DNA from 3 places in the Priestia sp. LL-8 genome. Region 2 is predicted to be linked to each of the others. Evidence: riboswitches for the same ligand, from Rfam matches in the RefSeq annotation. Region 2 holds a riboswitch; each other region holds the start of a gene.

Region 1 (4,287 bases), 3.5 Mb from region 2:
CTGTTCCGCTTTTCCCGCAGGAGTCTTCGCCTTGCCCTCCAATCCACTGTTAGAAGGAACGAAACAGATGAAACTACATTCACCATAACAAAAAAAAACGAACCATTAATCAAACGTGTTGATTAATGGTTCGTTTTGCAGTGAGGCTAAAATACTTTTGTCTCAGCCTCTTGTTATTGAGCGGATTGCAGCAAAACTTTTTGAATGGATTCAAAAGACGGGGAATGGATAATTCCATGCTCTGTAATAATGGCCGTAATCAGTTCGCTTGGCGTCACATCAAAAGCTGGATTGTACACAGAGATTCCGTCTGGAGCAATTTGCGTATCTCCAATGTGCGTTACTTCTTTAGGTGAACGTTCTTCAATAGGGATGCTGCTTCCGTCTTGAATAGATAAATCAAATGTGGACTGCGGCGCTGCTACGTAAAATGGAATACCGAATGCTTTCGCTAAAAGAGCAAGTCCGTACGTTCCAATTTTGTTAGCCGTATCGCCATTCGCTGCAATACGATCAGCTCCTACAATAATTCCATTGATTCCTTTTGTTTTAATCGTATGAGCGGCCATATTATCCGTAATCAGCGTAACGTCTACTCCCGACTGCTGAAGTTCCCATGCGGTTAAGCGGGAACCTTGAAGTACGGGTCTTGTTTCACAGGCAAACACTTCAAGCGGAATATCCCGCTGTTTAGACAAGTGAAAAGGTGCTAATGCTGTTCCGTAATAAGCGGTAGCAATTGAACCAGCATTACATATGGTCATGATTTTATCTTTCTTTTTGAATAAAGATAGAGCATGATCGCCAATTCGGTAGCACGTTTCTTCATCTTCTACTTGAATTTGAATAGCTTCATGAACAACTTTTGTTTTAGCTTCATTAACGGACGAAGCGGATTCAGCGCTTTTCGCTACGCGTTCTAGTGCCCAAAATAAATTGACGGCAGTGGGGCGTGAACTAGCTAAATACTGTTGATCAAGAGCTAGCTTTTTGTTAAATTCCTTGACTGAATCTGTGTCATAGCTAAGCGCAGAAAGAGCAAGACCAAAAGCCGCCGTAATGCCAATTGCAGGAGCTCCGCGTACTTTCAAGGTAGTGATAGCATCCCATACGTCTTTAATGGTTTGCAGCTTAATATACTCGACTTTGCCAGGAAGCTGCTGCTGATCTAATAAAGTAATATATGATTCATTCCATTCCACTGAGCGCGGAAGTGATAGTGTATTTGTCATGCTGATACCGATCCTTTCATTGTGTACATTATTCGTTATCGAAGTAAATGTTCGAATTCATTTGGTGAAACGTCTTGTTGGTGCAGAAGCAAATAGCGTCCAATTTTTAACGCAGTACGTTTAGCGTTAATTTTTCTTTCTTCAGAAGAAATTTCGTCTAAGTCCGCCACGTGAGCTAAGCCAATCGTACGTCGAATGATTTCACATCCTGCATATCCAACAGCATCCTGCCACGTTTGCGTTAAAATTTCATGTAATAAGCGCTCATCTTTAGCAAAAGGTTCAGTGTTTTCAGAATGCCAAAGCGCAGTAAAGGTATCTTTGAATACGTTCCATGTGTTTGTAATGTGTGCGAATAGCGGTTCGCGATTTGTTTCTCGAGAAAGAGCATTTAAAAATAAATTCGCAACAAATTGCCCTAAATCGAATCCAAACGGACCGTAAAAAGCAAACTCTGGATCAATCACTTTCGTTTCTTGACTGCTAGCAAAGATGCTGCCTGTATGTAAATCACCGTGAATGAGCGTTTGGGCATTTGTTAAAAATTTATATTTTAATTTCGCTGCTTGTAATTTTACATCACTATCATTCCACAATTCTTCTACATCAGGACGCAGCGCTTTTTCAAATTCATTTGTATCAATATCAAAAAAAGGATCTGTAAAAACTAAATCTTCCGTAATATTGCATAAGTCTGGGTTGCTATACTTGACAACTTCTTCTTTTTTATCCTGAGGCTTTAAGGCAAAATCAGACGTTTTGAACGCAATATGTCCCAAAAAAGAACCGATATGCTGTGAGAGCAGAGGGTAACTTTCACCTTGAATAAGTCCGGCGCGAGAAATCGTTAAATGAGACAGATCTTCCATGACCGTAACAGCAAGCGTTTCATCGTGGTAATGAACAGCGGGCACAAGTTCTGGCGTAAATGCACCGAATTGCTTGAGCGCATTGCTTTCAATTGTGGCACGGTTCAAGGATAGAGGCCAGCTCTCGCCTACAACTTTTGCATAAGGAAGTGCTTGTTTGACGATAATGGATTTATTCGTTTGATCATTTATGATGTGAAAGACGAGATTTAAGTTGCCGTCACCGATTTCACGGGCAGTCAGTGCTTCTGTGGCATCAAAAAGACCTAGCTTTTTCACAAGTTTGATTGCTGAAATTTCTGTTAATGGCTGATATTTCTCTGTTTTTATTGTTGACATCGGAATCCCTCCATAGTTTATTAAACTGATTTGTTTACTAAGTTAATAGGTTTAAGAATATATGGAGGCTTTTATAATTTTAGAAAATATAAAAGCCTCTTTCGTTGGAAAGAGGCTTGATTGTAGTGTTCAAACCTCTTATCTGCCAGAAAGAATTACTTTCTGTTGGAATTAGCACCGTGCCTTTGTAAAACATGTTTTACGGGTGTGATCCACCTTAGGATGGAATGACGGTCGGTTGCTGGGCTTCACAGGGCCAAATCCCTCAGCCAACTCTTGATAAGAGTACGATTACTTATTCAATTTTGATTTGTTTGAATATTTTATGATATCTGGTGAAAATCGTATCATGCAAAAAAACGGCTGTCAATACATAATTAATAAAATTCTGTGCGGCGATCTGTAAAGACAGGAATTTGTTTGCGAATTTCTTTTACAAGTTCCAGGTTAACGTCAGCACTTAAAAGTTCTTCGCTATCGCCAGCTTCAGCGATTATTTCTCCCCAAGGATCGATGACTAAGGAATGTCCGGCAAATGTATTATTAGGATCTTGGCCTACACGATTACACGCGACTACATAGCATTGATTTTCGATTGCGCGGCTAATGAGCAGTGCTTTCCAGTGGGCAAGTCTTGGAGCCGGCCACTGAGCGACAACAAACAAGACTTCTGCTCCGCTGCTAGTATGAACCCGAATCCATTCTGGAAAACGAATATCGTAACAAATAACTCCTGCGCATAAAGACTGTTCAAGTGTAAAAAGATTTTTTGCCGTTCCTGCTTCTAGATAGAGGTGCTCATCCATTAATTTAAACAAGTGCAGTTTACTGTATTGTGATACTTCACGACCTTTTCGGTCAAAAATATACATTGTATTCGTGACGCCTTGCTCTGTTTTTTTCGCGATCGAACCTGCCACAATATTTACTTCGTTCGTTTTGGCAAACTGAGAGATTAATTGCTTGGCCTGCTGTCCTTCATCATCTGCAATTTCGTCTAGTCGCGTCAAATCATAAGCTGTATCCCATAGCTCAGGAAGCACCAGGATATCAGGTTTTTCTTGCAGCGCTTCTGTCATTTTTTGTTGAATATATTTTCGGTTTTTAGTTGGGTTTCCAAACGCAATATCAAGTTGCAAACACGTAATTTTTACACTCACTTTATCATCCGTCCTTTTTTAGTAGTTGAAAAAAATGACTTTACAAGTTGAGTATTACAATATATTATTTGTGACTAGAATTTCAAGAATTTTTTGAGAAGGTGTGCGATGATGAAACAATTTGAGCAATCGGAACTATTGAAAAGTTTACCAAAACAATTTTTTGCATCACTTGTAGGCAAGGTAGGAAAAGTAATGGCCCAAGGGCACGACGTTATTAACTTAGGGCAGGGAAATCCTGATCAGCCTACTCCTTCACATATTGTAGAAACACTGCAAAAAGCAAGTGCTAATCCTATGCATCATAAATATTCTCCATTTCGGGGGCATCAGTTTTTGAAAGAGGCCGTTGCGACTTTTTATAAGCGAGAATACGGGGTTGATGTGGATCCCGAAAAAGAAGTAGCTATTTTGTTTGGCGGGAAGGGTGGACTTGTTGAAATCCCGCAGTGCTTATTAAACCCTGGAGATACAGTGCTGGTTCCGGATCCTGGATATCCTGATTACTGGTCTGGAGTAGAGCTTGCAAAAGCCAAGATGGAAGTGATGCCGCTCACGGCTGAAAATCATTTTCTACCCGTATACGAAGAGATAAGTGAAAGTGCTAAAGAACAGGCAAAGCTCATGTTTTTAAACTATCCGAATAATCCTACTGGTGCAGTGGCAACGGCAGAATTTTTTGAAAAC
Region 2 (4,287 bases):
CAAAGAAGTGGCTGGATGATAACGGAGTAGCGTATGAAGAAATTCATATTGTAGAAAAACCGCCAACAAAAGAGCAGCTGCAGTCTTATTATCAGAACAGCGGTTTAGAATTAAAAAAATTCTTTAATACAAGCGGTAAAAAATATCGCGAATTAGGACTGAAAGATAAAGTAAGCAGTGCGAGTGAAGATGAACTTCTATCGATTCTTGCATCAGATGGCATGTTAATTAAGCGTCCGCTGCTAACAGATGGACAAAAAGTAACGCTTGGTTTCAAAGAAGAGCAGTTTGAGAACGTGTGGAAGTAAGTTTTCAAATAGAAAATTTTTACCTTTTACGTTACACTGTTAATAGGAAGTTATTTTAGGTTGTAGAAAGTGTTCTCCACGTTGAAGGCGCTTTTTATATAAACAAATTACGATACATATTTTGGAGGGATTAAGATGAGTACACCAAAAGATTTGCGTTATTCTGAAGAGCATGAATGGGTAAAAACAGAAGGAGACGTTGTCCGCGTAGGTATTACACATTTCGCTCAGGCTGAGCTTGGAGACATCGTATTCGTTGAACTGCCAGAAGTAGGAGCAACAGTAGAAGCTGACGAGCCGTTTGGTAGCGTTGAATCAGTAAAAACAGTTTCTGAGCTTTATGCACCAATTAGCGGTGAAGTTGTAGCAGTAAACGACAACTTAGGCGATAGCCCTGAACTTGTTAATGAATCTCCATACGAAGAAGCATGGATGATTACAATCAAACCATCTGATGCTTCTCAAGTAGACAAGCTGATGACAGCAGAGCAATACGAAGAAATGACAAACGAAGGATAATACTCCTCCATAAATTGTCTTTATGAAAAGTTTTTGACTGGACACTCTATTAGTAAACAAGCTAAAGGAGTGTCTTTTTATGTTTGAAAAACAAAAAATGGACGTTACAGATCGCGTTACAGCTAAATTTCATGACGGCGGTATGAAATTATATGTTGATAAGCAGCCAATTGGTGAAGTTAGTTATGGGACAAGCGGCAATGAATACCGCTTTGAAGAAGGATATTCGCAAGAAAATAATAAGTTCTATCAATATGCGGACGTACAAAAACAAGGTGAAACGCAAAAATATACAGACTGCGACGAAGAAGCAGGATGGTGCTAAACAGTGGCAACTGCCGCTGTTTTTCTTGTTTTATGGAAATAATATGGCCTAAACTGCCTTTTAAAAGAGTTCTTTCTTGCAAATTTCTTTTAAAAAACAGGTGAACTGTGATACATTAACGAATATTGTATAGCATAAAGAAATGATGTTACTATACAACTGACGATTACGGGTGATGAAAATGGGGCTAATTGAAATTGAAAAAGTAATTATTGTCGAAGGAAAATCAGATAAAAAGCGTATTCAAGATATCATTCGAGAACCAATTGAAATTATTTGTACAAACGGTACGATTAGTTTATCAAAGCTGGATGAAATTATTGACTGTACGTTTAACAAAGAGGTATACATACTCGTTGACTCTGATGATTCAGGGAATAAGCTGAGAAAACAATTTAAACGAGAGCTTCCGGAAGCAGAGCATTTATATATTGATAAAATGTACCGAGAAGTTGCTGCCGCCCCTAGACATCACATAGCAACAGTATTACTGAGTGCCAATATCGATGTTAATGCAGAATTTTTAACATAAAAGGAATGAGCAACATGCAAGAATGGAGCGAAAAACAGCTTGATGATCAGTTAAAAGAAGGAGAAAGAGCCTTTATCTTTTTCCATACGCCTTTTTGCGGAACGTGTCAGCTGGCAAAAAAAATGTTAACCGTGGCAGAAGCGATGCTGCCGGATGTAACCATCGGAATGAGCAATTTAAATTATATGCCTTCAAAAGCAGAGTTATTTTCCATTGAAAGTGTACCTTGTTTGATTGAAGTGAAAAATGGCGAAATGATAAAAAAACTTTATGCGTTTCATTCCATCGAGCACGTGCTTGAAGAACTTCGATAATCAAACGTTTGTTTAAAATGAAGAAATGGAAAGAGAGCGAACCGTTGGGGCTGTTGAAATCTTGGGATATTATCCCAAGGGTAAAATCTGTTGACAGCCTATCTGACACATGCTAAAATCACACTCATGAATGTTCATAAATGAATGAATATTTCCCAAAAACAAAATAATTGTTGCGAACTCTTATCAAGAGAGGTGGAGGGACTGAGCCCTGTGAAACCCGGCAACCGTCAGACTAACTGAAATGGTGCCAATTCCTGCAAAGCTATGCGCTTTGAAAGATGAGAGAAAGGATTAAATATCGAGCCTTTCTGTCATGCGCAGAGAGGCTTTTTTGATGGGGAAAAATGTTTTACGGCTTTTTCATTCTATAGGGCAACCTAACATAATCAAGTTTTTACTAAAGAAGGTGAAGAAATATGATTACATTAACAGACGTTACAAAAATTTATCAGGCTAAAAGCGGTCGAGTAACAGCTGTTGACAATGTGAATCTAACCGTTAACCAAGGTGAAATTTACGGAATTATTGGTTACAGCGGAGCGGGGAAAAGCTCTTTAATTCGCTTGCTAAATGGATTAGAAACACCAACGACAGGAACGGTCGAAGTAGCAGGTAATGATATTGGAAAAATTAAAGGCGGAAAACTCAGAAAAGCTAGACAAGAAATTAGTATGGTATTTCAGCACTTTAATATCTTGTGGTCACGTACGGTGAGAGAAAATATTGCCTTTCCGTTAGAAATAGCAGGGATTTCAAAAGAAAAAAGAATGAAACGAGTAGACGAGCTCATTAAGCTGGTCGGACTTGAAGGGCGTGAAGATGCTTATCCATCACAGCTTAGCGGTGGACAAAAACAGCGTGTTGGGATTGCTCGAGCGCTAGCGAATAATCCAAAAGTATTGCTGTGTGATGAAGCAACATCAGCGCTTGATCCACAAACGACAGATTCCATTTTAGATCTGTTAGTAGATATTAATGAAAAGCTTGGGTTGACCATCGTATTGATTACTCATGAAATGCACGTCATTCGTAAAATTTGTCATCGAGTAGCCGTTATGGAAAATGGAGCAGTGGTAGAAGAAGGACAAGTGCTAGAAGTATTCAGAAAACCTAAGCAGCCGATTACAAAACGATTCGTTCAACAGATTTCTGAACCAGAAGAAACGTTTGAAACAATTGAACAAGTAAAAGAGCTATATCCAAGCGGGCAAATTATTCAGCTGACGTTTGTTGGCGGAAAAGCAGAGCAACCGCTCATTACAACGATTTTAAAACAGTTTGATGTAACGATTAATATTTTGCAAGGAAAGATTTCTCATACACAAACAGGTTCATACGGAACGTTGTTCGTTCATTTAGACGGAGAATTAACAGAAGTTGAAAAAGTCATTGCATACATTCATGAGCAGCAGGTAGAAGTGGAGGTAATGACAAATGCTTGAGAAACTATTTCCAAACGTTATTTTAGATGATTTTATTCAAGCGACAAATGAAACACTATATATGACGGCTATTTCAGTTATAGCCACGTTTGTTCTAGGTATTTTATTGGGGTTGCTTTTATTTTTAACGTCCAAAGGACAGCTTTGGCAAAACAAACCTTTATATGCCATTGTGTCAGCAGTTGTAAATATTTTTCGTTCCATTCCATTCATTATTTTAATTGTTTTACTGATTCCATTTACCAAAGCGTTGGTAGGAAGTATTTTAGGCGCTAACGCAGCGTTACCTGCTTTAATTGTTGGAGCAGCACCATTCTACGCGCGTCTTGTAGAAATTGGTCTGCGTGAAATTGATAAAGGTGTTATTGAAGCTGCTAAATCAATGGGGGCAACAACAAGCACTATTATCTTTAAAGTGCTGTTACCTGAATCGCTGCCAGCTTTGATTTCCGGTTTGACAGTAACAACCATTGCGTTAGTCGGTTATACGGCAATGGCGGGTGTGATTGGAGCTGGAGGTCTTGGAAACCTTGCATATTTAGAAGGATTCCAGCGCAGTCATAATGACGTAACGCTAGCCGCTACGATCTTAATTTTGATTATTGTATTTATTATCCAACTTATTGGAGATGCGATTACTGCAAAAATTGATAAAAGATAAAGGGAGGACTATTTATTATGAAGAAATGGCTTTCAGCTTTAGCATTAACATCTGCGCTAGTAGTAGGATTAGCTGCATGTGGATCTAACAATGGATCGAAAGATGAAAAGAAAATTGTCGTGGGTGCATCTAATACGCCTCATGCTGAAATTTTAGAACAAGCAAAACCGATTTTAGAAAAAC
Region 3 (4,287 bases), 3.4 Mb from region 2:
ATCTGTAAATGAACTCTCCGTGAGTCAAGAACCAGAATATATGAAATCCAAGAGTTTCAACGATCTGTTTGCACACCTTTCTCATAAATGGGTATCAATCAATAATGGAGGACCTGAAGCGGTAGAGGGCGTGTTAGTACAAAGTCGAAACGGCACATTTACACTTGTTCAGAACAATCAAGTATTACGCTTACAGCCAAGACACGTTAAAACCATTTGTGTAGGAGCAAAAGGAGCTTTTAAGCAAAACGACAACAATCAAAATAACGAGCAAACAGAAGAAAATGGAGAAACTGAAGCTGCAGAATCTACAGAAGAACGTACAGGAGGCCGTACGGGAGGCCGTACAGGAAGACGTACAGGAGGTCGCACAGGAGACCGTACAGGAAGACGTACAGGAGGTCGCACAGACGATCGCTCTCGAGGACGCCGTACGGGTTCACGCTCTTCAGCACCGGCCGAGAAAGTTATTAAAACGAAAAATTATCGTTGGAAAGCATGATGAAATGGAACATAAAAGGTGCTTATAAAGCACCTTTTCTATCATATAAGAAAAAGGAGGAGAATCAGAATGAGTATGAATCATTATATCAATAAAATTGTGGAGTTGGATATTTCAGGTAAAACGACATTTGTTGGCAGACTTATTGATCTTGGATTAGATATTATGGTTTTGTATAATGGACATGATTATTTGTATATTCCTCTTTTACACATGCATCGTTTGCGGGAAGTATCGGAAGAAGACTATACGGTTTTACGTGAAATAGAAGAGAACTTAATAGAAGAAAGTCAGCGGATTTCTTATCGTAATATTTTACAGCAGGCAAAAGGGAAGTTTATTGAAATTTATGTAACAGGAGGGAAATCATTGCACGGCTATATCACAAGCGTGCTGAATGATTATCTTGTGTTTTATTCTCCAGTGTATAAAAATGTCTTTGTTTCTCTGCATCATTTGAAATGGCTTACCCCTTACAGTAATGAGTTAACCCCTTATTCTTTAAGTGACAAAGAGCTCCCAGTAAGGCCTGCCTCTGCACCTTTTGTCAGAAATTTTGAAGAGCAGCTTAAAAAATATGAAAATCAACTGGTCGTATTAGATTTAGGGGATCAATCAGAAAAGATTGGCGTACTTAAAGAAGTTTCTAATAATATTGTTGAACTGATTACGGCAAATGGAGAAAGTATGTATTGGAAGTTAGCTCACGTAAAATCTGTGCACTTGCCTTAGAAAAAGAGACCTCGCTGTCGTCTCTTTTTTTATGTCCTTATCAGGACAAGTATATTGAATAAACAAATAAGATGATTTAAATTTTTTAGAAAATTATGTTGACAATAAAGAAAATCTTTATTAAAGTTAGTAACAACAAACGTTAACCACCAACAATTATATAGAACTCTTATCAAGAGTGGCGGAGGGACTGGCCCTGCGATGCCCGGCAACCATCAAATGAAACATTCATTTGAACGGTGCTAATTCCTGTGGAACATCAGTATTGTTCTAACAGATGAGAGAAATCGTGTATAAACGAACACTCTTTCATCTGTGAAGAGTGTTTTTATTTTGAGTTAAGGAGAGAAATAGATGAAAATTGAAACTTTATTAGTTCGTTCAGGAGTAGGTCGTGACCCTTCAACAGGTTCTATTACAACACCCATTTACCAAGCATCAACATTTGCTCATCCTGCTTTAGGGCAAAGTACAGGATTTGACTATGCACGTACGGCAAACCCTACTCGTACAGCATTGGAAGAAGCAATTGCTGCTTTAGAAAAAGGAGAGGTAGGAGTAGCATTCGCTTCAGGAATGGCGGGTGTAATGTCAGTTTTAGCACTATTTAAAAACGGAGATCATTTAATTGTATCAGAGGATTTATATGGAGGAACGTACCGAGTACTAAATGAAATCTTTTCAGAGCAAGGAATTACTGTTTCGTACGTCAACACAGCCCATCTCGAGCAAGTAAAAGATGCGCTTCGTCCCAACACGAAAGCTTTATTTATTGAAACACCTACAAATCCAATGATGCACGTGACTGATTTGCCAGAAGCAATTGCGTTAGCTAAACAGCATGATTTGCTTACTATCGTTGACAATACCTTCATGTCCCCTTACTATCAGCGTCCTTTAGAGCTTGGAGCAGATATTGTGATACATAGTGCAAGTAAATACATTGGGGGCCATAATGATGTAGTTGCTGGTCTTGTAGTGGCTCGATGTAGTAGCTTAGGAGAGAAAATTCGTTTTTATCAAAATGCAGCTGGGGCAATCTTAGGTCCACAGGATAGCTGGTTGTTATTACGCGGTGTTAAGACGCTAGCGCTTCGGATGGAAAAGCATAACGAAAACGCACTGAAAATTGCAAATTGGCTTACTGCTCACGATCTCGTGGAAAAAGTGTATTACCCTGGTCTTGAAACACATCCAGGCTATGAAATCATGAAGAAACAAGCAACTGGATTTGGAGGCATGATTTCTTTTGCTGTCTCACACCCTGACATCGTGTCAGTACTTTTAGAAAATGTCAAAGTTATTACATTTGCAGAAAGCTTAGGAGGCGTGGAAAGTTTAATGACATTCCCAGCTCGTCAAACACACGCTGATATTCCGGAAGAAATTAGAAATCGTGTCGGAGTAACAAACTGTTTACTGCGATTATCAGTTGGAATTGAGCACGCAGATGATTTAATTAAAGATTTGAAGGAGGCATTTGATGCATACCAACAATAATAAACATAGATTTGGTACGAACTTAATTCATGCAAATACAGGAATTGACGGTCATTTTGGAGCGGTTAACGTACCTATTTATCAGGTATCTACATTTAACCAAGAAGATGAGACGAACAACGGCCGTTATGACTATTCTCGTTCAGGAAATCCAACTCGTGAGGCTTTAGAAAATACCATTGCTCAGCTAGAAAATGGGTACGCTGGTTTTGCTTTTTCATCAGGTATGGCTGCTATCTCATCGGTGTTATCTATTTTTGAATCAGGGGATGAAATTTTAGTTTCACACGATACGTACGGCGGAACATATCGTGTATTAACACGATTATTTTCAAAGTTTGGTATCAAAACAACTTTTGTTGATACAACGAAGGTTGAGAAAGTAGAAGAAGCTATTACAAAAGATACGAAGGCTATTTATATCGAAAGCCCTTCAAATCCATTTTTACAGGTAACCGATATTAAAGCAGTAGCAAGTTTGGCGAAGGAGCGCAATCTTCTTACAATTGTGGATAACACGTTTTTAACACCTTATCTACAGCAGCCGATTGACCTTGGTGTAAATATTGTGATTCATAGTGCTACAAAATATATCAGCGGCCACAGTGACGTCATTGGCGGTTTAGTTGTAGTAAGCGATGAAAAGCTAGCAGAAGAAGTAAAGTTTGTACAAAATGCTTTTGGTGCTATCTTGGGGCCACAGGATTGTTTTTTACTGCTTCGAGGAATTAAGACATTAAAAGTTCGTTTAGATCAGCAGTTAAAAACAGCACTGCAGTTTGCCAAGTGGCTTGAAGAACAATCACTAGTGAGCCGTGTATACTACCCGGGCTTAAAAAGTCATCCAGACCACAAACTGATTTCAGAACAAGCAAATGGATACGGAGCTATGATTTCTTTCCAAGTACAGGATGAAAAAGTAGCACGACATATTTTGCAAGGAGTCAAATTGGCTTCAATTGGCGTAAGTCTAGGTGCAGTTGAATCCATTCTAACGCATCCTGCAACAATGTCTCATGCAAGTATCCCAAAAGAAGTACGGGAAGAAAAAGGAATTACTGATTCACTTCTTCGCCTTTCAGTAGGGTTAGAGGAATTCGAGGATTTGAAGCAAGACTTTAACGCTGTTTTTCAAAGCTTAGAAGAAAAAGCGTTAATTAAATAAAAAAAGGACTTCCATCAAGGAAGTCCTTTTTCTTGTTATATACAGCTATCTAAAAGGTTTGTGTATAGGGACGTAAGCGCAACTTTTTCATCAGAGGAAAGACTGCTGTTTAGAATTCTTTTTATGCCAAGATGATATTTCACATACGGTGTTTGCCGGACGCGCGGATGAGTCATTTCATCTCTTAAATCTTTCAGAATGGCTTCGCGAAGCTGATCTTCACTTGTCATGGATTGTTTAGAAGCGAACGAACGGTTCAACCATAGGGTTTGATAAGCTGCTAGTAAATGTTCAGAAGTCATTGTGCAAAGAGCTCCTTTAGATTAGTTTCTTCATTATAATAATCTATAGTTTACCATAAGTATTAATACGTGTACGTAACTTTTAC

Evidence for each region. Region 2 has a riboswitch for S-adenosylmethionine ahead of U9R83_RS24945 (methionine ABC transporter ATP-binding protein). Riboswitches for the same ligand answer to the same signal wherever they lie in the genome.
Region 1: it holds a riboswitch for S-adenosylmethionine, as region 2 does, so the genes downstream of both, mtnK (S-methyl-5-thioribose kinase) here and U9R83_RS24945 (methionine ABC transporter ATP-binding protein) in region 2, are expected to answer to the same signal.
Region 3: it holds a riboswitch for S-adenosylmethionine, as region 2 does, so the genes downstream of both, U9R83_RS07140 (trans-sulfuration enzyme family protein) here and U9R83_RS24945 (methionine ABC transporter ATP-binding protein) in region 2, are expected to answer to the same signal.

Annotation. Positions count from the first base shown of each region.
Region 1 is NZ_JAZAQH010000001.1:1,244,410-1,248,696, forward strand. Features, by position in the region: gene mtnA (S-methyl-5-thioribose-1-phosphate isomerase) at 174-1,232, opposite strand; gene mtnK (S-methyl-5-thioribose kinase) at 1,268-2,440, opposite strand; SAM riboswitch class I at 2,576-2,726, opposite strand; gene U9R83_RS06305 (carbon-nitrogen family hydrolase) at 2,818-3,600, opposite strand; gene U9R83_RS06310 (pyridoxal phosphate-dependent aminotransferase) at 3,712-4,287, shown strand, end outside.
Region 2 is NZ_JAZAQH010000001.1:4,763,229-4,767,515, reverse strand. Features, by position in the region: gene U9R83_RS24970 (arsenate reductase family protein) at 1-308, shown strand, start outside; gene gcvH (glycine cleavage system protein GcvH) at 444-827, shown strand; gene U9R83_RS24960 (YusG family protein) at 907-1,152, shown strand; gene U9R83_RS24955 (toprim domain-containing protein) at 1,334-1,684, shown strand; gene U9R83_RS24950 (thioredoxin family protein) at 1,699-1,998, shown strand; SAM riboswitch class I at 2,179-2,286, shown strand; gene U9R83_RS24945 (methionine ABC transporter ATP-binding protein) at 2,418-3,443, shown strand; gene U9R83_RS24940 (methionine ABC transporter permease) at 3,436-4,104, shown strand; gene U9R83_RS24935 (MetQ/NlpA family ABC transporter substrate-binding protein) at 4,122-4,287, shown strand, end outside.
Region 3 is NZ_JAZAQH010000001.1:1,406,828-1,411,114, forward strand. Features, by position in the region: gene U9R83_RS07130 (spore coat protein) at 1-502, shown strand, start outside; gene U9R83_RS07135 (hypothetical protein) at 572-1,234, shown strand; SAM riboswitch class I at 1,401-1,518, shown strand; gene U9R83_RS07140 (trans-sulfuration enzyme family protein) at 1,589-2,734, shown strand; gene U9R83_RS07145 (trans-sulfuration enzyme family protein) at 2,718-3,899, shown strand; gene U9R83_RS07150 (hypothetical protein) at 3,935-4,201, opposite strand; gene U9R83_RS07155 (SIMPL domain-containing protein) at 4,264-4,287, opposite strand, start outside.